3 regions of the Hyphomicrobium sp. ghe19 genome follow, and region 2 is predicted to be linked to each of the others. Evidence: riboswitches for the same ligand, from Rfam matches in the RefSeq annotation. Region 2 holds a riboswitch; each other region holds the start of a gene.

Region 1 (7,646 bases), 170 kb from region 2:
TGCCGCTTGCGCCGGATCTGTCGCTTCGCCGAATTCGAACGCGATCACCGTGCTTTGCAACAATGCCTCCCCTGGCAGCGCCAATTTGACCGTCGACGATAATACGACCTACGTGGACACCACGACGAAGGCGTCGGGCAGCAATGTGCTGCTGCAATTCGACGGGCACGGACGTGAGCTCATCAACAATGGCACCGTTACAAACGACCGGATCATCAACGGCGGCACCGGACGAAATCACACCGCCGTCGTGATGGGCGCATCAACCATAAACGCAGGCAACGGGACGACGTTCAACAGCGTGACTCCCGGCGCCACAACGACCACGATAAAACTTGGCCCGACGGTCAACACGGCGTGGGTCAATCAATCGATCATCTTGGGGTCCTACGACGGCGATGATTTCACAGCCGCCCAATCGTATGTGATCCAGTCCGTCGACACCGTTAATAATACGGTGACGGTCGCGGGGGTCGTGCCGAGTAACCTCAACGGTACCGGCGATCAGCGTTATTCGATCGTTTCCAACTACGGCGCCACCACCACCGTTAACGGGGTCGCGTACAATAACGTCATCATCAATAACGGCTTGATTTCGAGCAGCATCAAGGGCGCTGAGATCACTGCCAACCAGACAGGTGCGTCGCCGACCATCACATCGGGGTCCAATACCGGAACGGTCAAAGGTGTGACCACGTCTGTTGCCGGAACCTATCTCATTCAGAACAACGCGAACGGAACGATCAAGGCCACGCACGACGGCATCGGCACGACGACCGCCGTCGAAGCCGGCGGTCAGGTCACGAGCCTCACAATCGAAAACTCAGGCAAGATCATTGCCGAACGCACGACGGCGCTAACGCTCGCTGCGGTGTCGGCGACAGCGGCACCGACGGCAACGGAGGCCAATTGGCCAGGGTTCAGCGCGCAGAACGTCGCGCTTGTCACCGGCGTATATTCGGAAGAAGAGGCGCAATCGATCACCGTCAATAACCGCGCCGGCGGGCTTATTCAGGGCAAGGGTGACTACACCGGCGCCCTCTATCTTCGCGCCGAAGAGCAGAGCATCACCAACTACGGCACCATCGAGCACGTGTCATCGGCGGGCGGAACCGATTACAGCAAGGGATACGCAATCGCCTCGGTTTCGAACGGTGGTGGAATCCGCGAGCTTGAATTCACGAACTACGGCACCGTCCACGGCGATATTCTCTCCGTCAACGGCAATGCGCTGCGCTGGTATGCATTGAGCACTTCGGGCATCGGATCCGTTGACAGCAGATTGCTCATCAATAGCCATACCGGCCAGGCCAACAGCGAGATCGAGAACAAGGCGTCTGGCGTCATTATCGGCAACTTCTGGTACAGCAACGGCGAGCACGAACTCGAGAACGAAGGCAAAATCGTCGGCAATATCGACGTCGATCAGAGAGACACGACTTACGGCACCGTTTCGGGTTCCGTCGTTACGGTCCTTGCGGGGGACGACGATAACCCGGGGCCCTCGAACAACACCAGTCAGGGCACCGGTTTCACGATCCGCGGCGACAAGACGTTCGAGTTCGAGAACAGCGGCAGCTTTACCGGCAATCTCACCATCACGAACGCGACTAGCACGATCACCAATGGCGTGTACGGTTCGCAAACGATCAATAAGACCGTTGCCAGCGACAACAGCATTGAGAACAGCGGTAAATTCGACGGCAACATCCTGATCAAGGACGTTGCAGGCGCGAAGAACACTGTCACTCTCGTCGACGACGGTTTCGGCCGCAAGGACGACGGTTCAGTAAACACCGCGACCGGCAACATCACCGCCACGACGGGCGCCGGCAACAACATCCTCAATCTAGAGGGCACCGGCACGCTGCGTGGCGACGTATCGAAGTTCACAACCCTGAATCTTGCCGCCAGTGAGGATGCAGGCGGCGGTGACGATGACGACGATGATGATGCACCGGCGGCGTCCGGCGGCCCGAACTGGACCTTCGCCTTCGGCAAGACGTTCGAGTTCCTGTCTGCTGCAAACATCGACGCCGGTACACTGAACGTCGAAGGAATCCTCAAGACGCCGATCACCAATATCGGTGAGGACGGCACGCTAAAGGGCACCGGCACAATTCAGGGCAACGTCCTGAACAAGGGCACGATCGACGTCGCCGACAAGACGCTTCATGTCATCGGTAACGTCACGCTTGACGACGACTCGAAGCTTGCGACGACGATCACGAACAGCGGTAATGGCGTTCTCGCCATCACCGGACACCTGAATGCCGATGACGACGCGACCGTTGTCGCGAACCTCGAGCGCGTTGTTTGGTCCGGTGAGGAGTTCACGATCGCAACCACGACGACCGGAATCACAGGTCTGCCCGAGGTCGCCGAGACTGCCCTGCTGCATTGGGACGCCAGCGTCGTCTCCAATAACTTGGTCATCACCGCCGATCGGGTCGATGCCAACGACATCGAGGGCATGTCCAAACCGGGGGCGAGCGCCATCAACGCTCTCCTTGGGTTCGATAGCGAGCTTGGCGTCGCACTTCTCGGCGTCGAGGAGGAGGACGACGTAAAGAAGGCCGGCAATCAGCTTGCACCTGAAACGAACTTCGCAACCCAGCAAGCAGCGATTGCGCTCAACAGCGCGGTTGGGCAGCACATCGATATGCGCCTCAACGCGGTTGGAGCCACCGGCGGAGCCCCGTCCTTTGCATCCGGACCTTCCGGGCTCGGCATGAAGCAGCCATCTGACCCGAACCGTTCAAACCTCGGTGGTGGTCTCAAGGACGATGATGACTTCGTTGCGCCGCGCAGTGCAGCACTCTGGGGCCAAGCGTTTGGCGCCGGACTCAATCAAAACGGGCGCGAGCAAGTCGACGGCTATGATGCCCGCATCTACGGCGCGCTTGCCGGCTACGACAACTGGATCTCACCAGGAGTTCGCGTCGGTGTTGCCGGCGGCTACGCGAATACCCGGATCAACGGCGACGGGGATACTTCGCAGAACCATACGGAAATCGACAGCTACCTGATCCAAGCCTACGGTGCGGTCAAGGGAGCCGGATGGTACGCGTCGGCGCGCACGGGCTTCACTTGGAATGATTACGACACCACGCGTGTGCTGACCATTCCGTTCTCAGATAAGGCAGAGGGCAGCCATGACGGCGGTCAATTCAACGCCTCGGTCGAAATCGGTGCTCCTATGCGTTTCGCTAGCACGATCCTTACGCCCGTCGCATCGCTGACGTATTCGCGGCTTCACCAGAATGGCTATACGGAGAGCAGCGATGGCGGCATGGCGCTCAACGTCGGCAGCCAGGATAACGACTCGCTAGTGTCAGGCCTCGGTCTAAAAGCGCTCGTTCCAATTGCGAACGATACCGTCATTCAAGGCCGCGCTCTGTGGCTGCATGAATTTGCCGACGACGCTCAGAACGTCACGGCTAGCTTTGCGGCTGGCGGCGGCACCTTTGCGGCCGGGGGACCGGCGGTCGGACGTGACACCGCAGGACTCGGCGTCGGTATGCTCGCTCAGATCAGTGCGGAATCGACGTTCGAACTGAACTACGACGCCAACGTTCGCGAAGATTACTTGGCGCACATCGGTTCGGCCCGTATCGACGTTCACTTCTAATCCAGGCCTCACTAGAGGCTCGGTCAATGAGGCTGGGGGATCGCGTTAATTCGCGGTCCCCTTTTTTGTTCTCCGCACACGCGTCTCGCCGCATCTCGTTCGAGTGGCGCCCGGCGGCTCAGATTCAATTCCGATTTCGCCAGGATAGGCGTCAACTTGTCGGGGGGCAGGGGGCGAAGACGGCGACTGAGGGCGGCCCTGAAAGCCAATCAACTTGCCGGAGCTTCGAGTTCGGCGACCGCGACATCGCCGTCGGTGACGTAGTGGTTCACGTGCTTCGTGATCAGCTCGTCGCCGGTTTTATAGTTGGTCACTTTTCCGATGACGCCGCGCTTGCTCAATTCCTCGACGATGAAATTGCGTTCGGCGTTGGTGTCGGAGTCGGTCGCGTGCGTCATCTGAAACGTCATGCGCGTCAAAGATAGGCCGGTATCCTTGGTGCCGGCTCCCACCCAGAGCGCGTGCTCATCGTCCGCCGGGCGCTCGTCGTTCAGCCAGAAGGCGGCTGAGTTCCAGTTCGTCTCGGCATCCGTGAGGTTTTGTGCCCAGAAGCGGACATGGTGCCGCTTGCGCGGGCTGTTATCGATCGCTTTTTGAAATCCGATGTCCTGGCCTCGCCCAAAAAGATAAAGCGTGCTGAATGGCGCGGTCGGGTATGGCGTGTTGAGGACGAAAGCGCGAGCCATTCGCCACGAGCTGGCGATATCCAGCCGATCCGCTTCCACCCAACCTGCAGCCGCGAACGCTGCACGGAGCTGAGCCGCGGTGCCGGCCAATGCCAAGTTCACGGGGTCGCCTGGCAGGCCATCTCCCGTGATCGTGAAACTCGGCACGTGCTGGCGCTGAAGAATTTTCAGGCCCATGCGAACCGCGCGTGGGAGAATGAGGTACGCGCCGATGACGTAAGTGGCGCTTACGGCGAGGATCCAAGGCAGCCGCCGGTCCACCAGTTCGAAGACGTCCACGATCAGCCAGACGCTCAGAACGCCGAGGCCGAAAATAGCTATCCGCTGCAACATGCGAATTGCTAACCGCATATTCTATTCTCTCCCGACAATGGCTCCCCAGGTTACATGCGTAGCGATCACTAATTCGACGCGCAAATAAGGGATGCAAGTCGTAAACTTTTCCGAGATTGATTCCGGCGGCTAATAGCGTCTTCCTTAACCGCTTCCTTTAATGTCGCTGGCGTGGTGGCAAGTGCATGACCGCTTCTCGTGACACTGACCGCAGCTGCTGGATCGAGGTCTGTTAAGGCCCGGTCACCGCGTCCGACCAAGCACTTAGCCTTCAACACACTTAAGTAAGACTGTAGCGGCCGCTCCGATGTTACTATACGGTACAGGCTTAATTTGAGAGATCGGATCGCGTTCCGTAGTCTTCTGGCTGGTTTGCAAGTCGATGGTCGAGCATGGTTTGCGTGGCACGGGGGGCCCAAAAATTTCCGATGAAGAGTTCCGTCTGAAATTTGAGAATGCGGACCTTCGGCGCTTGCTGATCGAGGCTGGCTTGCATTCTGCTGAACAGGATGTTGCGGCAAAATTACATTCTCTGCTGATGGAAGAACTCTACCATCGCGTTCAAAACACGCTGGCGGTGACCCAAGCGATTGCGTCCCAAAGCATCAGCAGCGCTCAAAGCTTGAAAGAAGCCGGCGACGCAATCCGGCATCGTTTGACGGCATTGAGCAGCGCGCACCGTCTTTTGTTGGAAACAAGCTGGGGACCGACACCCTTAATTTCCATCGTGAAAGCGGCGATCGAGCCGTTTGATGTTCAGGATCATGGGCGATTCACAATTCGAATTCCCGATGTCGAAGTTACGGCCTTGGCCGTTCAACCACTTGCATTGATGCTGAACGAATTGTGCACCAACGCGACGAAGTACGGCGCACTTTCCAGCGCGACGGGGACGGTTTCCATCGTGGCGGAAGGCGATACGGCCCAACAATCGTTGAGCCTGATTTGGAAGGAACAGGGCGGCCCAACTGTGAGAGCTCCCACGCGCCGAAGTTTTGGTTCACGCTTGATCGAGCAAAGTTTGTTCCGCGACGAACGGGCGAAGCTCGCCTTTGAGCCGTCCGGCGTCGTTTGCACGGTTCAGGTTCCTATCGCATCAATCGAGAAATGATCCGCCTCGAATTTGCTGGCGCATTTTCTTCTCGGAAGCGTCCCGCACTGGCGCTCCGCTTTCTGCCGAGTGTGGCAGTTTTTCGGCATTGACTCGTTATCGTCCATTGTGTGCTTATGGCGATGTGACGGTTCCATTCGCGTCAAGTCGCGCGGATGGTGAAAATGGGAACGCGGTGCGACACCTTTGGTGTCAATGCCGAGACTGCCCCCGCAACTGTAAGCGGCGAGTCCGCTCCGGTTATACCACTGACGGCCTCATTCTGGAGGCCCTCGGGAAGGTCGGAGAAGACGCTTGAGCCGCAAGTCAGGAGACCTGCCATCACAAGCTGCCCATCTCCCGTGCGTGGGGCGCGGAAGAGCGGAAACCCGTAGAGGCGGCTGATGTGTCAACCGGTGGGGAGCCACGTCAGGTCATGCAGGTCGCTGCGCTGAGCGGATAAAATTCTGCGCGCGAACGTCAGTTTGAACACGAGTCCCTGGGGAGCCGTGAACGAAGACGTGCGCGTATATCCACTGAGCCTTTGCCGGTACGCCTTGAGGAGCGATCCACCCTTACGTCATGCGACGGGGGATCTTCATGCAACGTGTCTTCATGCGCCGCACCGCGAGTGCAGCCATACTCTCTACAATCTCATCACTTTCCGCGATCGAAGCCAGCGCTCAGGTATCTACTGCGCCGCTTACCGATCTCCCGGAAGTCACGGTTACATCAACCGAGGATCCCCAGGCGAAGAGGAAGGCGCCGACTGCCGCTCAACAAAGCTCGACACCTCAGAATTCCGGCGGCGGGACTGCAGGTACGGCACGTGACGCCGATAATTCCGATGTGGCTGTTTCGCCGACCGGCATCGCCTCGCCGGTCGAGCAGATTGCAAGCTCGGTTACGGTCATCACATCAAAAGAAATCCAAGCGCAGCAGCGCCGCACGCTGCCAGACGTGCTGAAAAGCGTGCCGGGCCTCAACGTCGTGCAAACGGGCGGTCCCGGCGGAGTTACGTCTGTCTTCATGCGCGGCACAAACTCAAATCACACGAAGGTTTTGATCGACGGCATCGACGTCAGCGATCCCAGTAATCCCAATCGCTCTTTCGATTTCGGTCAAATGCTGACGACGGACATCGAGCGCATAGAAGTTCTGCGTGGCCCGCAGAGCGGCCTTTACGGCGCGGATGCGTTGGGCGGCGTCATCGTCATCAATACCAAAGCGGGAAAAGGACCGGCCAAGGCCACCGGCATGATCGAAGGCGGCTCATTCGGCACGTTCAATCAGGCGACGAGCATCAGCGGAGGAGCGGATCGCTACAACTACTCATTCAACGTTTCGCATTTTCGGGCCGACGATACACCGGTTACGCCGTTCGATCTTCTGTTGCCAGGCGAGGCGCGCCACAGCAACCGTTACGATAACTGGACGTATTCGACGAAGATCGGCGTTGACCTGACAAAAGACGTCACGGTGAATTTCGCGGCCCGCTATACGGATGCCACGTTACATTTCACCGGTGACGACTCCGGCTTTCCGAGCCACCCCAATTCGAGTCTGTCGCGCTCGGATTACGATCGGTTTTATACGCGTGGCGAGGTCGTGTGGAGGGCGCTCGGCGGCAACCTGACCAACTACTTTGGCATCAACTATGCCAACCTGCAGACGGACAACTACGATCCCACGTGGGGCCGAAGCGCCAATGACGGTGAACGGGTGAAATACGATTGGCGCAGCGTTCTTCGCGTGGCGCCTGGATATACGATCGTCACGGGAGCCGAGCATCAAAACGAACAGCTCGACAATAGGGACGGGAATGGACCGTTGTCCGCCGAAGAATGGAACCGCGCTGCTTTCGTGGAGCTGCAATCCGAAATCTTCCGGAACTTCTTCCTCGTCA
Region 2 (7,646 bases):
CGGGTTTTGTTGGGGCGAAAGGCTGCGCTATTCCGCAGCCGGCAGGATTCGCTCGGTATGGAATTGCGCCGTTTCGGTCGATTCCGACATCGCGGTCGTCGAAGATTTGCCGCCCGTGATGGCAAGTGAAACGGCATCGAAATAGCCCGTGCCGACCTCGCGCTGATGCCGTGTTGCCGTGTAGCCTTCGGCTTCGCTTGCAAATTCCGCCTGCTGGAGTTGGGAATAAGCAGCCATGCCGCGGTCGCGATAGCCGCGAGCCAATTCGAACATGCCGTAGTTCAGCTGATGGAATCCGGCGAGCGTGACGAACTGGAACTTGTAACCCATGGCGCCGAGTTCGCTCTGGAACTTTGCGATGGTCGTGGGATCGAGTTTTTTCTGCCAGTTAAAGGATGGCGAGCAGTTATAAGCGAGCTTCTTGCCGGGGAACTTCGCATGAATCGCTTCGGCGAAACGGCGGGCATCGGCGAGGTTCGGCGTGGACGTCTCCCACCATAACAGATCCGCGTAGGGCGCATATGCCAAGCCGCGCGCAATGCAGGCGTCGACGCCGTTGCGCAATGTGTAGAAGCCTTCCGGCGTGCGCTCGCCTTTGACGATGAATTCGCGGTCGCGTTCGTCGATGTCGGAGGTGATCAGCTTCGCAGATTCCGCATCCGTTCGCGCGATGATGAGGGTTGCTACGCCCATGACGTCGGCCGCAAGCCTGGCAGCGACAAGATTGCGAATGTGCGCTGCTGTCGGGATTAAGACTTTGCCGCCAAGGTGGCCGCACTTTTTCTCTGACGCGAGCTGATCCTCGAAATGAACGCCGGCGACACCGGCCTCGATATAAGCCTTCATGATCTCAAAGGAGTTCAGCGGGCCGCCAAAGCCTGCTTCGGCGTCGGCGACGATGGGTGCGAACCAAGTGGCGACGCTGGATTTGCCTTCCATGTGCTCGATCTGATCGGCGCGCTGAAGCGTCCGATTGATGCGACGGGCCAGCTCCGGCCCAGCGTTCGCCGGATAGAGGCTTTGATCCGGATACATGGCGCTCGCTGTGTTGGCGTCGGCCGCGACCTGCCATCCGGAGAGGTAAATGGCCTTCAGACCGGCTCGCACCATCTGCATCGCCTGATTGCCGGTGACGGCACCAAGCGCATGGACGTAGGGCTCCGCATTCAAAAGATGCCACAGGCGCTTGGCGGCGATGTCAGCGAGCGTGTGACGGATCGGAACGGAGCCTCGCAGCTTTTTGACGTCATCAATTGAGTATGGACGCTCGATGCCATTGAACCGGTCGGGGGCGGCGTCGATCCCGAGTTGAATCATTTCCGACGTATTCATGGCTTGATCCTCGCTTGCCAAATGATCCGATGTTCGCAATATCCGCATTCCGGAAGCGCGCGAAACGCCTGAATTTGTGGAGATTTGCAAGGCAATGGATGCGAATTTGCAAATTTTGCGAATGCGGAGGCTCGCATGAGAAAAGCCTTCATGGGCGTCCGCTTGAAGCGGCTGCGTGAGGAGCGTGGCCTGACGCAGGTCGCGTTGGCGCGGGCGCTGGAACTCTCTCCGAGCTATCTCAATCAGCTCGAAAAAAATCAGCGGCCGCTGACGGTTCCGATCCTGCTCAAGATCAACGCCGTGTTCGGCGTCGATGTGCAGCTTTTCTCGGAAGACGAAGAGGCGCGCTTGATTGCCGACCTGAAAGAGGTGCTGGCAGATCCGGGACTTGGCGAACAGATCGCGTTGACGGAAATTCGCGAGATTGCATCGAACATGCCGGCTATTGGGCGGGCGCTTGTCGCTCTCCACACGCGCGGCCAGCAGGCATCCGAGCGAGCCGATGCGCTTGCGTCACGTTTTGGACTTGAGGCGAGCGACATCGAGCCTGCACCTCTGATGCCCTACGAACAGGTGCGTGATTATTTCTACGCTCATCACAATTACATCGCGGAGTTGGACGAAGCCGCCGAGAAATTGTTTGGTCGGGCGAAGCTTGTCATCGGCGACGTGGCGTCCGGGCTCAAGGATTATCTTCGCGCCAAGCACAGTGTTGACGTCATCGTTGCGCCCGCGATGGATGCACTTTCACCACAGCGGCGGTTCCATCGCGCCCAGCGAACGCTCGAACTTGCGGCAAACCTCACACCCGGACAACAGGCTTTCGAGATGGCAACACAGCTTGCCTTCATCGAGATGGGAGATGTCCTCGATGCGCTCGCCGAGGATGCGGCGTCGGGAAGCGAAGAGACTTTGCGCCTGGCGCGCATTGGCCTCGCGAACCACTTCGCCGGCGCGCTGTCGATGCCGTACAAGCCGTTTCTCGAAACGGCAGAAACATTGCGATACGATATCGATCTGCTTGGCCAAAGGTTCGGCGTCGGCTTTGAAACGGTTTGCCATCGTCTCAGTGCATTGCAGCGTCCGGAAGCGCGCGGCGTACCTTTTTTCTTCGTCCGCGTCGATCGCGCCGGAAACATTTCAAAACGTCAGTCGGCGACCGATTTCCATTTCTCGCGAGTCGGCGGGTCTTGTCCGCTGTGGAATGTCTATGAGGCCTTCTCGACACCGGGGCGCATTCTGACCCAGCTTGCGCGAATGCCGGACGGGCGGACCTATCTTTGGATTGCCCGCACCGTCTCGCGCGGACACGGCGGTTACGGGACACCCGTCAAAACCTTTGCGATCGGTCTTGGCTGCGACTTGAGCCACGCGGGCCGCCTTGTTTATGCGAAAGGCCTGGATCTTTCTGATGCGGATGCGGCAGTTCCGATCGGCGCCGGCTGCAAGGTGTGCGAGCGGCCGAATTGTCCGCAGCGTGCGTTCCCTCCCATCGGGCGTCGAACCGCAGTGGATGAGAATGAGAGGCCTTTTACGCCATATCCTGTTATCTAGTTCTTGCCCATCGAGAGATTACGATGCTTTCAGCGACGACCGATATCAGTGATCGTTTCGGTGACGAGGCGCGCGTATTAGGGCCCAATCTCCTCGATTTCGGCAGCAGAACGCGCTTTCGCGGTTCCGCCGTCACGATCAAATGTTTCGAAGATAACTCGCGTATCAAGGAGACGCTCGCTTCTCCCGGTCACGGCAAGGTTCTTGTCGTCGATGGCGGTGCGAGCAAACGTTGCGCGTTGTTGGGCGACATGATTGCGAGGGATGCGGTCGCCAACGGCTGGGAAGGTATCGTCATAAGCGGGTGCGTACGCGATATCGCCGTGTTGAAGACATTGAATATTGCCATCAAGGCGCTCGGCGCGACGCCACGCCGTTCGACCCGCCGTGATGAAGGCACGCGCGACATTCCAATAACCATCGCGGGTACAGCGATAAACGCTGGCGATATGGTCATCGGCGACGAGGACGGCGTCGTCATTCTAGCGCCTGAGCAAGGCGAAGAACTGATAGCGAAGTGAGCGTTCGCTTTTCTCCCGTTTGCCGATTCACCGAGCCGGCTTCGCAAATCTTCGCATTTTCAGCGCTTTCGTAAATTGCCGCTGTCCCTTGATACTTCGTGGAACGCAAGCGCCGCGGGGTGCTTGCGGCGGGCAATTTTGCCGAACGTCACGACAGCTCTTGGAGAACATCGATGGCTTCTGATCTCGCTAACCTTGAAAGACCGGCTCAGAAAAAGTCGGTTGCGCTCTCGGGGGTCGTTGCCGGATCGACCGCCGTATCCTCGGTCATCCCCGGCGGCGATCACCTCAGGTATCGCGGCTATGACGTTCGTGACCTGGCGATGGGCTGCTCGTTCGAAGAGGTGGCGCACCTTCTCATTTACGGCACGCTGCCATCGGCGGAAGAGCTCGCGACGTACCAGAGGAAATTGCGCGCTCAGCGCAATTTTCCGCTCGCCGCGAGGCGCGCCCTCGAAGCTCTGCCCGCCGCCGCGCACCCGATGGATGTCTTGCGCACTGGCGTGTCGGCGCTCGGATGCGTCTTTCCGGAATCGCCAGATCAAAAGGCCGAGAACGCGCGCGCTATCGCTGATCGCCTGATTGCATCGGCGCCCTCGATGCTGCTCTATTGGTATCATTTCTCGGGCAGCGGCCGCAGCATCGACGTCGAGACGGATGATGACACCGTCGCCGGGCATTTCCTCACGCTGTTGCACGGACGGGCGTCGCACCACCACCAAGTCCGCGCGCTACAGGCTTCACTGGTGCTTTACGGCGAACATGAGTTCAACGCATCGACGTTCACCGCGCGCTCGATTGCGGCGACGGGCTCTGATTTCTATTCCGCAATCAGCGGAGCCATCGGTGCGCTGCGTGGCACCAAGCATGGCGGCGCCAATCAGGCCGCGTATGAGGTCATCACGCGCTATAGAACGGCGGACGAAGCCGAGGTCGATGTGCGCGAGCGGGTGGCCAACAAGCAGGTCGTGATGGGGTTTGGCCATCCGGTGTATCGGATTTCGGACCCGCGCACTGAAGTCCTGCGTACGTTGGCGAATGAACTGGCCGATCGCTCGAACGATCACAAAGTGATGTCCATCGCCGAACGGATCGAGGTCGTGATGGCCGACTCCAAGAACATGTTCGCCAATGTGGATTGGTATAGCGCCGTGCTTTACGATCTTCTGGGTATCCCGGCCTCGATGTTCACGCCGATTTTCGCAATGGCCCGCATAGCCGGCTGGAGCGCTCACATCATCGAGCAGCGCGAGGACAACAAGATCATTCGTCCGACCGCCGACTACGTCGGCCCGGAAAGCCGTGTCTTCGTCTCGCTTTCCGAGCGCGGGATGCCGGCCCGCTGGCGCGCCGCCTGAGTGCGCGACGTCTTGCCATTGGAGAAGCGCAACAACACCTGGGGTAACTTTAGAATTCGCGCCACCACATATTGCGCATGCCCATTGGAATCTGTCTTTATGAGGACATCATAGGTCGCTGGATTTCAACATTCAGCGCTAAGAGGGAACCCGGTGCGCATCGCTTTTCGAGCGGTGCAATCCCGGGACTGCCCCCGCAACTGTGAGCGGCGAGTTCCTGTCGGATAAAGGTCACTGATGCTTCGCGTGTCGGGAAGGCCAGACAGAGAGCAGCGACCCGCGAGTCAGGAGACCTGCCTGTGATGGTGTTTTCACGTCCTCGGGCGGGGTGTCCTGATGGATTGGTTCATCCCGCCATTGCGCGCGGATGAATGCGCGTACCATGCGGCCCAAGCCCCCTTTTTTCAGGGGTTTGCCGATGTCTATCGTACTCCAAGCACGAAGCTCTCAATCCAATCACGTTTCAGGCATCGGCGCACCGAAGGCCTCGACGGAACAGCTGTTCCAGGTCATCCGGCGCAGCGGCGGCGTCACGCTATTCGACGCCAGCAAGATCACCGTGGCGCTCACCAAGGCATTCCTCGCCGTTGAAGGGGGGCGCGCGGCTACATCGCGGCGCGTTCACGAGACCGTCGAGGAATTGACTGAGCAGATCGTTTCGGCGTTGACGCGCCGCGGCGCTCAGGGCCGCACGTTCCATATCGAAGAGATCCAGGATCAGGTCGAGCTTGCGCTGATGCGCAGCGAAAACCACAAAGTTGCGCGAGCTTACGTCCTTTATCGCGAAGAGCGCGCGCGCGAACGCGCAACGTCTGCTGAACTTGTGAAGGTCGCTGCCGTTTCGCCGATGAACGTCAAGGCAAGGGACGGCCGTCTGTCTCCGCTCAACATAGACCGGCTGCGCCTGCTGATTGTCGAAGCCTGCGATGGCTTGCCGGATGTGACCGCAGAGTCCGTGCTTTCCGAAAGCCAACGCAATCTCTACGACGGAATTACGGTCGATGAGTTGGCGGAAGCGCCGGTGCTCGCCGCGCGCACCCTCATCGAAACAGAGCCGAACTACACATTCGTCGCGGCGCGATTGCTCATGGATCGGTTGCGCAGCGAGGCACTGTCGTTCGTGAGGGGTCGGGAAGACTCGGCGCGTCAATCGGAGATGGGGGCACGCTATCCCGAGTACTTCTCGGCATTGGTCGCGAAAGGCATCGTGGCCGAACTGCTCGATCCGGAACTGGCGCGGTTCGATCTGGCGCGTCTTGGGCGCGCGTTGAAGCCAGAGCGCGACGGCATCTTCCAGTATCTTGGCCTTCAAACGCTGTACGATCGCTATTTCTTGCAGACGAACGGTATCCGCTTCGAGCTGCCGCAAGCCTTCTTCATGCGCGTCGCCATGGGCCTCGCGATGCGTGAGATCGACCGCGAGGAGAAGGCCATCGCCTTCTATGATCTCATCTCGTCGTTCGACTTCATGTGCTCCACGCCGACGCTTTTCAATTCCGGAACCCCGCGTCCGCAATTGTCTTCGTGCTTCCTGACGACGGTGCCGGACGATCTCGACGGCATCTTCAAGTCCATTAAGGACAACGCGCTTCTCGCCAAATACTCAGGCGGCCTCGGCAATGACTGGACGCGCGTGCGCGGCCTCGGCGCCCACATCAAAGGCACAAACGGCGAAAGCCAGGGAGTCGTGCCGTTCCTGAAAGTCGCCAACGACACCGCGATCGCGGTCAATCAGGGCGGCAAGCGCAAAGGTGCGGTCTGCGCTTATCTCGAAACGTGGCACATCGACATCGAAGAGTTTCTGGATCTCCGGAAGAATACCGGTGACGACCGCCGGCGAACGCACGACATGAACACGGCTCACTGGATCCCGGATCTCTTCATGAAGCGCGTCGCAGAAGACGGACCCTGGACGCTGTTCTCGCCCGACGAGGTTCCTGACCTGCACGATCTCTACGGCACAGCGTTCGCGGCGCGTTACGAAGAGTATGAGAAGAAGGCCGAACGCATGGAGATGAAGATTGCGCGGCGCGTTCGCGCGGTCGATCTTTGGCGGCGGATGCTGACGATGCTCTTCGAGACGGGCCACCCGTGGATCACGTTCAAGGACCCCTGCAACCTACGCTCGCCTCAGCAGCATTGCGGTGTCGTGCACTCGTCGAACCTTTGCACGGAAATCACGCTCAACACCTCGAACGACGAGGTCGCAGTCTGCAACCTGGGTTCGATCAACCTCGCCGCGCATGTCACGCCGCAAGGTCTGGATCACGACAAGCTCGCCCGCACCGTGAAGACGGCGATGCGCATGCTCGACAATGTCATCGACATCAATTTCTACACGATCCCGGAAGCGCGGCGCTCGAACCTTCGTCATCGTCCCGTCGGTCTTGGGCTCATGGGGTTCCAGGATGCGCTGCATGCGCTTCGCATTCCTTATGGCTCGGATGATGCCGTAGCGTTTGCCGATAGCAGCATGGAGGCGATCAGCTATGATGCCATTTCGGCGTCGGTTGATCTCGCCGCGGAACGTGGCAGGTATCCGTCGTTCGAAGGCTCTCTGTGGAGCAGGGCCATTCTGCCGATCGATTCGATTGGCATTCTCAGCGACGCGCGAGGCGCAGACCTTCGGCTCGACGCGTCCGCTACTCTGGACTGGGCTGCACTGCGCGACCGCGTGAGGACGACTGGAATGCGCAATTCCAACGTCATGGCGATCGCGCCGACCGCGACGATCTCGAACATCTGTGGTGTCGCGCAGTCGATCGAACCGACATTCCGCAACCTTTACGTCAAGTCCAACATGTCGGGCGACTTCACGGTCGTGAATGCGTTCCTGGTTCGCGATCTCAAGGCGCGCGGTCTTTGGGACGAGGTGATGGTG
Region 3 (7,646 bases), 1.1 Mb from region 2:
GGCACTCGACGCATTCGCGAGCGCCACCTGCAGAACCGGACAATTGGATCGGTCGAGCGGCGACCCATCGGCACCGTCACGCGCGGCAAACGCCGTCGCGTTGACGATCACGTTCGGCTTAAGCTGGCCGAGTTCTTTCTCGAGCCACACCGCCGCCTCTGGAGGTTTAAGACTCGGCACGTACAAGGCGGTCGTCGCGAGTCCACGTTGATCCAGCGCATCGATGAGCCCATCGATCGGCGCAACATCGCCGGCAAGCAAATGCGAGCGATAGAAAATGACGGCCGCCGTCCCCAGGCCATCCGACGCGAATTCGCCTTGAGGCGCTGTACTTTCGCGATAGATGCCGAAGCCTGGAATAATCGACGCTTCTGGAATGCATGCTTCGCCGCCCTTCGCCCGCGTGAGCAAGCCATTGAGCGCCGCGCGCGTATTTTCGACACCCCCGGCATCGAGAAGCGATTGCAGTCTCGTCAGATCCTCCGTCTCGATTGTCGACAACGCACCGAGTCGAATATCCGGCCGCCCGTCGCCCGGCACGATGGCCAACGCAATTCCAAGCTCCCGGCAACGCTTGCCGATTTGCTCGCCGCCATAACGCCAATAATCGAGCCCCCCGAGCAAGCGAACGAGTATCGCCTTCGTCCCCCTGAGAGTCGTGTCCGCAAAAATATCGACGGACATCGGATGGCACAGCGCACTGAGGTTCGCGATGCGAAGGCTTGGCCGTTCGTCTTCGGCAACTGAACGAAATGCCGCGGCCGCCATTGCCAAATCGGAATCCGAAAACGAAAGAAAGACGATATCGGCGGGCGCAAGTCCGAGATCCTGAGGCACGGCGGCCTCATCGAGATCTCGGCTCTCGCGAACGACGATATGCATTAGGCGGCGCCTGTCAGGGTCCTGGTGATACTCTCGCGGTCGAGACCTTTCTGACCGATGACAACGAGCTTGCCGAGCCGCGGCTCGCCGTCCCGCCACGCACGCTCATACCGCGTGTCGACGCGTTCGCCGACGCCTTGCAATAACAGCCGCATCGGCTTTCCATCGATTGCCGCAAAGCCCTTTATGCGCAGCACGTCATGCGCATTGGCGATCGCCTTGGCTCGTGACGCGAGATCGGCGGGGGACGCAAGCGCCGGCACCTCGACAATGAATGTCTCGAAATCGTCGTGGTCGTGATCCGGCTCGTTATCGTGATGCGAAGGACGGGCCGCGAGATCGTTCTCCGCCGCCGCCGAAAGCCCAAGCAATACACTAGCGGGAACGCGACCCTCACGCGTCGCCACGATCTTGATGCTGCGCGGCACGCCGCTCCTGATGGCGTCGGTAATCTGCTCGATCTCGACCTCTGACATCAGATCGGTTTTGTTCAGAACGACGAGATCTGCGCAGAGAAGCTGATCTTCGTAGACTTCTTCCAGCGGATTTTCATGATCTACGGAAGGATCGGCCGCGCGTTGCGCCGCGACCTTCACGGGATCGTCGGCAAACCGTCCCGCATTCACCGCAGGCCCATCGACGACGGTGACGACACCGTCGACCGTGACGCGATTGCGGATGTCCGGCCATTCGAAGGCTTTCACCAACGGCTTGGGCAAAGCCAGACCCGACGTCTCGACGATGATGTGCTCGGGCGGCGGATTTCGCGACAGCAAAGCCTCGAGCGTCGGCACGAAATCGTCTGCCACCGTGCAGCAGAGGCAGCCATTCGTCAGCTCGACGATGTTTTCCTCCGGGCAATTCTCGACACCGCAAGAACGAAGGATCGCCCCGTCGACGCCGACATCACCGAATTCGTTGACGATCAAGGCCAGCCGGCGGCCTTCGGCGTTCTCGATCGCATGTCTGACGAGCGTCGTTTTGCCCGCGCCGAGAAAGCCGGTAACGATGGTGACTGGCACCTTGCGCGCGCTCATTGGCAAAACTCCGAGTCCGAGTTGATATTTTGAGACCCACGGTCACAGGACCCCATCGCGGCAGCTCCGGTCGGAGCCGCACGTTTGAACATCCACGCATGATGGGATGGCGCGCAATGGCGTGCGCAGAGCATTCTGAAAGTCATGTTAACCTTTCTCGCCCCACCGGCGACGGTTCGATTCTTCTGTGACGGCAGGTCTCCTGGCTCGCGGGTCTCAGCGTCTGGCGACCTTCCCGGGCATAACCCAGTGGTCATATCGCCAGCGCTCACCGCTCACAGTTGCGGGGGCAGCTGCGGAGTAAATACCGCATTCCCATTGAACCCTCTTGCGAGGGACCGTCGTCCCCATCGATAAGTGAGCGACTATCCCTCGTCAATCGCCATCAGCGTGTCCTGGACCGCCCGAAAGTCGCTCATGCCAACGCCAACCCTGCCGCAGCTGACATTGGTTCTCGGAGGCGCACGCTCCGGCAAAAGCCTTTATGCCGAGCAGCTTTTGACGAGCCAGCCGGGGCCCTGGGCCTACATCGCCACTGCTGAGGCCTTCGACGGCGAGATGGACGAGCGAATCAAACTGCACCAAAGGCGTCGCAGCAGCGGCTGGGTTCAACACGAAACCCCTCTCGACATCGCCGATACCTTGTCGAACCGGACGTCCGAACTGCCGTCACTCGTCGACTGCCTGACCTTGTGGATATCGAATTTAATGCACGCGGAACGTTCGATCCCCGACGCGACCGATAAACTGATCGCGGCGCTCTCGAAACGGATCGCCCCCTGCGTCATCGTTTCGAATGAAGTCGGCCTAGGCATCGTCCCGGATAACGCGCTCGCGCGAGCGTTTCGCGACGAGGCCGGCCGCCTCAATCAGAAAATCGCGGCCGCGGCGGACAGGGTCGTCTTTGTCGCCGCCGGCTTGCCGCTGACCTTGAAAGGCTGAAACGTGACCACCGACCCAACGATAGACGAAGCCGAGCGCCACAAGGCCAAGATGGCCAAGCGCAAAGCCGTGCAGGACGCCGAGGTCGCCTCGAAGTCGATCGAAAAGGGCGTTCTCCTCGTGCACACCGGCCCAGGAAAAGGCAAGTCCACCGCCGCGTTTGGGCTTGCCCTGCGAGCGCTCGGTCACGGCTGGCGCGTCGGTGTCGTGCAATTCATCAAGGGCGCGTGGATGACCGGCGAACGCGACGCGCTGCGCATGTTCGGCGATCAGGTCTCCTGGCACACGATGGGCGAAGGCTTCACTTGGGAAACCCAGGACAAGGCGCGCGACATCAAGGCGGCGGAGCGCGCGTGGGAGAAAGCCAAAGAGCTGATGGCTGACCCATCCATTCGCCTCCTCATTCTCGACGAACTCAACATCGCGCTTCGTTACGATTACCTTCCGCTTGATGACGTCATCGAAGCGCTCCGCAACCGCCGCGCCGATCTGCACGTCGTCGTCACCGGCCGTAATGCCAAGCCGGAATTGATCGCGCTCGCCGACGGCGTGACCGAAATGGCCGCCGTGAAGCACCACTTCGCAGCCGGCATCAAAGCGCAGGAAGGCATCGAGTTCTAATGCCGGCGCGAACCCTGATGTTTTCGGGCACCGGCTCCGACGTCGGCAAATCCCTGATGGTGGCGGGCCTTTGCCGCTTGCTCGCGAACCGCGGCATCCGCGTGGCGCCGTTCAAGCCGCAGAATATGTCGAACAACGCCGCCGTGACGGCCGACGGCGGCGAGATCGGCCGCGCACAGGCATTGCAAGCGCGTGCGGCACGCGTCGCGCCGTCGGTGCACATGAACCCCGTGTTGCTGAAGCCCGAAAGCGAGACGGGCGCACAAATCGTCGTGCAAGGTAAAATGATCGGCTCGGCGAGGGCGCGTGAATTTCAGGCGAAGAAGCCTGAGCTTTTGCCGGCGGTTCTGGAAAGCTTCGGCCGGCTGAAAGCGGAAGCCGATTTCGTTCTCGTCGAAGGCGCGGGCAGCGCGTCCGAGATCAATCTCCGGAAGAACGACATCGCGAACCTCGGTTTCGCACGCGCAGCCGGCGTCCCCGTTATTCTGATCGGCGACATCGATCGCGGCGGCGTCATCGCCAGCCTCGTCGGAACGCAGCGCGTCCTCGAGCCGGAAGACGCGGCGATGATCAAGGGGTTCATCGTCAACAAGATGCGCGGAGATCCGACGCTCTTCGCCGACGGCATGGCCGCAATCTCGAAGATGACTGGATGGGCCGCGCTCGGCCTCGTTCCGTATTTCGACGATGCGCGGAAACTTCCCGCCGAAGACGCGCTCGCCCTGCGTGATCTTGCAAAAGCATCGAAGCCGAAGGGCGCCGTCAAGCTGCGCATCGCGGTGCCCGTACTTCCGCGCATCTCGAATTTCGATGACCTCGATCCCTTGCGGAGCGAGCCGGGCGTTGCCGTCGATATGATCGAAGCGGGCCAGCCTATTCCAGCAGACGCTGACGTCATTCTCCTTCCGGGATCGAAAGCCACGATCGATGATCTCGCCGCGCTGCGGGCCGAAGGCTGGGACATCGATATCAAAGCGCACGCTCGCCGCGGCGGCCACGTGCTCGGCCTTTGCGGCGGCTACCAGATGCTGGGCAAACGCCTTTCCGATCCGAACGGCATCGAGGGCCTGCCCAGAACCGTAGAAGGCCTCGGACTTCTCGACATCGAGACGGAATTTGGAACGGAGAAAGCGCTCGCAGCCGTCGAGGGAACGCTTCATTCGAACGGCGCTTCATTCCAGGGCTACGAAATGCACGTCGGCCGGACCGGCGGGCCGGACACCGCTCGCCCCATGGTCACATTCGCCGACGGCCGGAGCGACGGTGCGTCGTCGCCGGATGGCCGCATCGCCGGATGCTACGTACACGGCATTTTTGCATCTGACCCGGCCCGCGCCGCCATCCTCGCATCTTTCGGCGCTGAAACATCGGGGAACAGCTACGAAACGGAAATCGACGGCATTCTCGATGGCTTCGCCGAGCACCTCGCTCGCCACGTCGCGATCGATGAGCTTCTCAGCCTAGCAAAATAGCGGCAAAGACCAACAAAATCGCAATCATGATCGCCCATGCGATCATTGCGAGGCGAAGCGCCGCGTCGATGTCGTCTGGCCGGAGATCGCGACGCCCATTGCCCATATAGGCGTCCTCGACGCGCACGTTGCCATAGACCTTTGGGCCGTTGAGCTTGAAACCCAGCGCTCCCGCCATCGCACTTTCTGCCCAGCCTGCGTTGGGTGATCGATGCTTGGAAGCGTCCCGAGCCATCGCCTCGAGCGCTGCGGCAGGTGAAGCCTTCGGCATGAAGAGAGCAGCACCCGCGAAAAGCAATCCCGTCAGACGCGACGCCGGTAGATTGACGAGATCATCAAGCCGGGCCGCCGCCCACCCGAACGCCTCGTGCCGCGGCGTCCGATGACCGATCATGCTGTCCGCCGTGTTTATCGCCTTGTAGACGGCGAGACCCGGCAGTCCGAAAAAGGCGAACCAGAACACCGGCGCGACGACGCCGTCGGACGCATTCTCGGCCAGACTTTCGATCGCCGCGCGCGCGACACCGTGTTCGTCGAGCGTCTCAGGATTGCGGCCGACGATACGCCCCACCGCAAGGCGGCCGCCTTTGAGGCCATCGTTCGCGAGCGCGCGAGCGACGGCGGCGACATGGTCGTGAAGACTTCGGCTCGCAATGAGCGTCGAAGCCAGGACCGCGATCAGAATGTCACCAATCGCGCTATACGCGGACGCACGCTCGATGACCCAGGCCACCACGCCGGTAGTCACGACGATGATGCTGATTGCCAGAACGCCCGCCAAACGGCGCGCCTCGGCGCTTTCGCTCTCCTGGTTGAACCGCTGATCGAGCGCGGAGATGAGCGAGCCGATCCACGATACGGGATGGCCGATGCGCTCATAAAGCCAATTCGGATACCCAAAGAGCGCCTCCAGCGCGAGCGCCCCGGCGACGATGAGAAGGGTCTGGGTTTCACTCACGGAAATTGCACGTGATGCTGATGTGAGAGACGCGCACGGCGGCCGGTCTCAAGATTGCTCCGGCAGAACGCCGTGAGTTGCAGCGATCGCCTCAGCCTGCTGCACAGCGTCTCGGGCCGTCGCATAACGCAAAGCCTCCCCAAGCATGACAAGCACCGGTCCCTCCGGATGCGCCGCTTCGAGGGCCGTGGCAATTGCGCCGATGGTCGAGATGAAAACACGCTCATCCGGACGCGTTGCATTCGCAACCGCGATGGCTGGTGTCTTCGGGTCGAGCCCATGCACGAGCGCTATCTCGGTGAGTTCGGCGAGCGTCCGCTTCGGCATGTATATGACGGTTGTCGCCGCGCTGTCGGCAACCGCACTCCAGTCGATGTCCTTCGGCAGCTGTCCGCGACGGTCATGCGCCGTAATAAACTGCAAACGGCGCGCGTGATCGCGATTGGTCAATGACACCTTGAGATTGGCCGCAGCGCCCTGCGCCGACGTCACCCCCGGCACGACGCTGATCGGAATGCCAGCCGTCTCGCACGCTTCGATCTCTTCGCCCGCGCGGCCAAAGATCAACGGATCGCCCGACTTGAGACGCACAACATTCAGCCCCTCGCGCGCCAGCGATACCATCTGCTCGTTGATGTCGGGTTGCTTGCACGACTGCCGGTAGCCGCGCTTACCCACATCGATCAGGCGAGCGCCTGGACGGACCAGATCGAGGATGGGCTTAGCGACGAGATCGTCGAACAGCACCGCGTCGGCCGATTGCAGCGCATTAAGTGCCTTGATCGTCAAAAGCTCGGGATCGCCCGGCCCCGCCCCGACCAGCGTGACTGCGCCCTGACGTTTTGCGTCTCCCGGTCGAGATGCCGTCTCGCCGGTCGCCAGCGGCCCTGAACCGACCGTAAAATAGCGCGCATCGAAAGCCGTCCGCGGCTGCCACCCGTGGCGCTCGAGCTCGGGATCGAGATGTTCTTCGACCGGCCAACCGAGCGAGAGGTATCCGATAAACTTCCACTCGGCAGGCACACCAAGCACCCGCGAAACTTCCGCCGGATCGATGATCGACACCCAGCCAAGCCCAAGGCCGGCCTCGCGGGCAGCAAGCCAAAGCACGGTCACCATGCACGCACATGAATGGTCGAGCGCTTCCGGCATCGTATGCCGCCCGAGCCCGTGGCCTTGCAGCGTGCCGTGATCGGAAAATACCGCGAGATGCACGGGCGCCGCGTTCAATCCCTCGAGCTTCAATCGATTGTAGAGATCGGCCTGATCGCCGTCGTAGCTCGCTCCTGCCCGGCTGCGCGCCCCTTCGAAGTTCTTCGCAATCTCCGCCCTGACTTCAGGAGACCAAACGTTGACGATCCGCCACGGCTGACTGTTGCCGACCGACGGCGCGAGGTCCGCGAGCCGGAGAAGCCGGTCGATCAAAGCATCGGGAACTGCATCTGTCTTGAAGCGCCGAACGTCCCGCCGCCAGCGGATAAGCTCCTCCAGCGTCGCGCGCTCTTCCCCGCTAGGGCTGTCATTGTCGGGCTTGCGAATAGTCATTGCAAAAATATACGGTCAGGATGGCAGGGCATTTACTAGCTATATCATCATTCCGGCCCCGGCGAGCAAGCGGGCATCTGCGGCGCCTGACGGCGGGGTCGGGTGAGGTCAGAAAGCCTCTTTTTAGCGGTGGCGGCGCGATCCCGGCTGGATTTAGTCCGCGCCGACCATTGCTTCGCGGCAACCGTC

Evidence for each region. A riboswitch is a leader RNA that binds a small molecule or an ion and turns the genes downstream of it on or off. The one in region 2 is predicted to bind cobalamin.
Region 1: linked by a shared signal. The riboswitch ahead of AACL53_RS06595 (TonB-dependent siderophore receptor) and the one ahead of AACL53_RS07540 (ribonucleoside-diphosphate reductase subunit alpha) in region 2 are both predicted to bind cobalamin.
Region 3: linked by a shared signal. The riboswitch ahead of cobW (cobalamin biosynthesis protein CobW) and the one ahead of AACL53_RS07540 (ribonucleoside-diphosphate reductase subunit alpha) in region 2 are both predicted to bind cobalamin.

Annotation. Positions count from the first base shown of each region.
Region 1 covers NZ_LR743509.1:1,398,841-1,406,486, forward strand. Annotated here, with positions in the region: gene AACL53_RS06580 (autotransporter outer membrane beta-barrel domain-containing protein) at 1-3,631, shown strand, start outside; gene AACL53_RS06585 (LssY C-terminal domain-containing protein) at 3,841-4,668, opposite strand; gene AACL53_RS06590 (HWE histidine kinase domain-containing protein) at 5,033-5,761, shown strand; cobalamin riboswitch at 5,873-6,099, shown strand; gene AACL53_RS06595 (TonB-dependent siderophore receptor) at 6,341-7,646, shown strand, end outside.
Region 2 covers NZ_LR743509.1:1,571,647-1,579,292, forward strand. Annotated here, with positions in the region: gene aceA (isocitrate lyase) at 28-1,317, opposite strand; gene AACL53_RS07525 (short-chain fatty acyl-CoA regulator family protein) at 1,468-2,886, shown strand; gene rraA (ribonuclease E activity regulator RraA) at 2,910-3,407, shown strand; gene prpC (2-methylcitrate synthase) at 3,581-4,765, shown strand; cobalamin riboswitch at 4,861-5,081, shown strand; gene AACL53_RS07540 (ribonucleoside-diphosphate reductase subunit alpha) at 5,184-7,646, shown strand, end outside.
Region 3 covers NZ_LR743509.1:486,691-494,336, reverse strand. Annotated here, with positions in the region: gene cobN (cobaltochelatase subunit CobN) at 1-882, opposite strand, end outside; gene cobW (cobalamin biosynthesis protein CobW) at 882-1,919, opposite strand; cobalamin riboswitch at 2,094-2,277, opposite strand; gene cobU (bifunctional adenosylcobinamide kinase/adenosylcobinamide-phosphate guanylyltransferase) at 2,337-2,861, shown strand; gene cobO (cob(I)yrinic acid a,c-diamide adenosyltransferase) at 2,865-3,482, shown strand; gene AACL53_RS02300 (cobyric acid synthase) at 3,482-4,954, shown strand; gene cbiB (adenosylcobinamide-phosphate synthase CbiB) at 4,938-5,912, opposite strand; gene cobA (uroporphyrinogen-III C-methyltransferase) at 5,961-7,457, opposite strand; gene AACL53_RS02285 (rhodanese-related sulfurtransferase) at 7,611-7,646, opposite strand, start outside.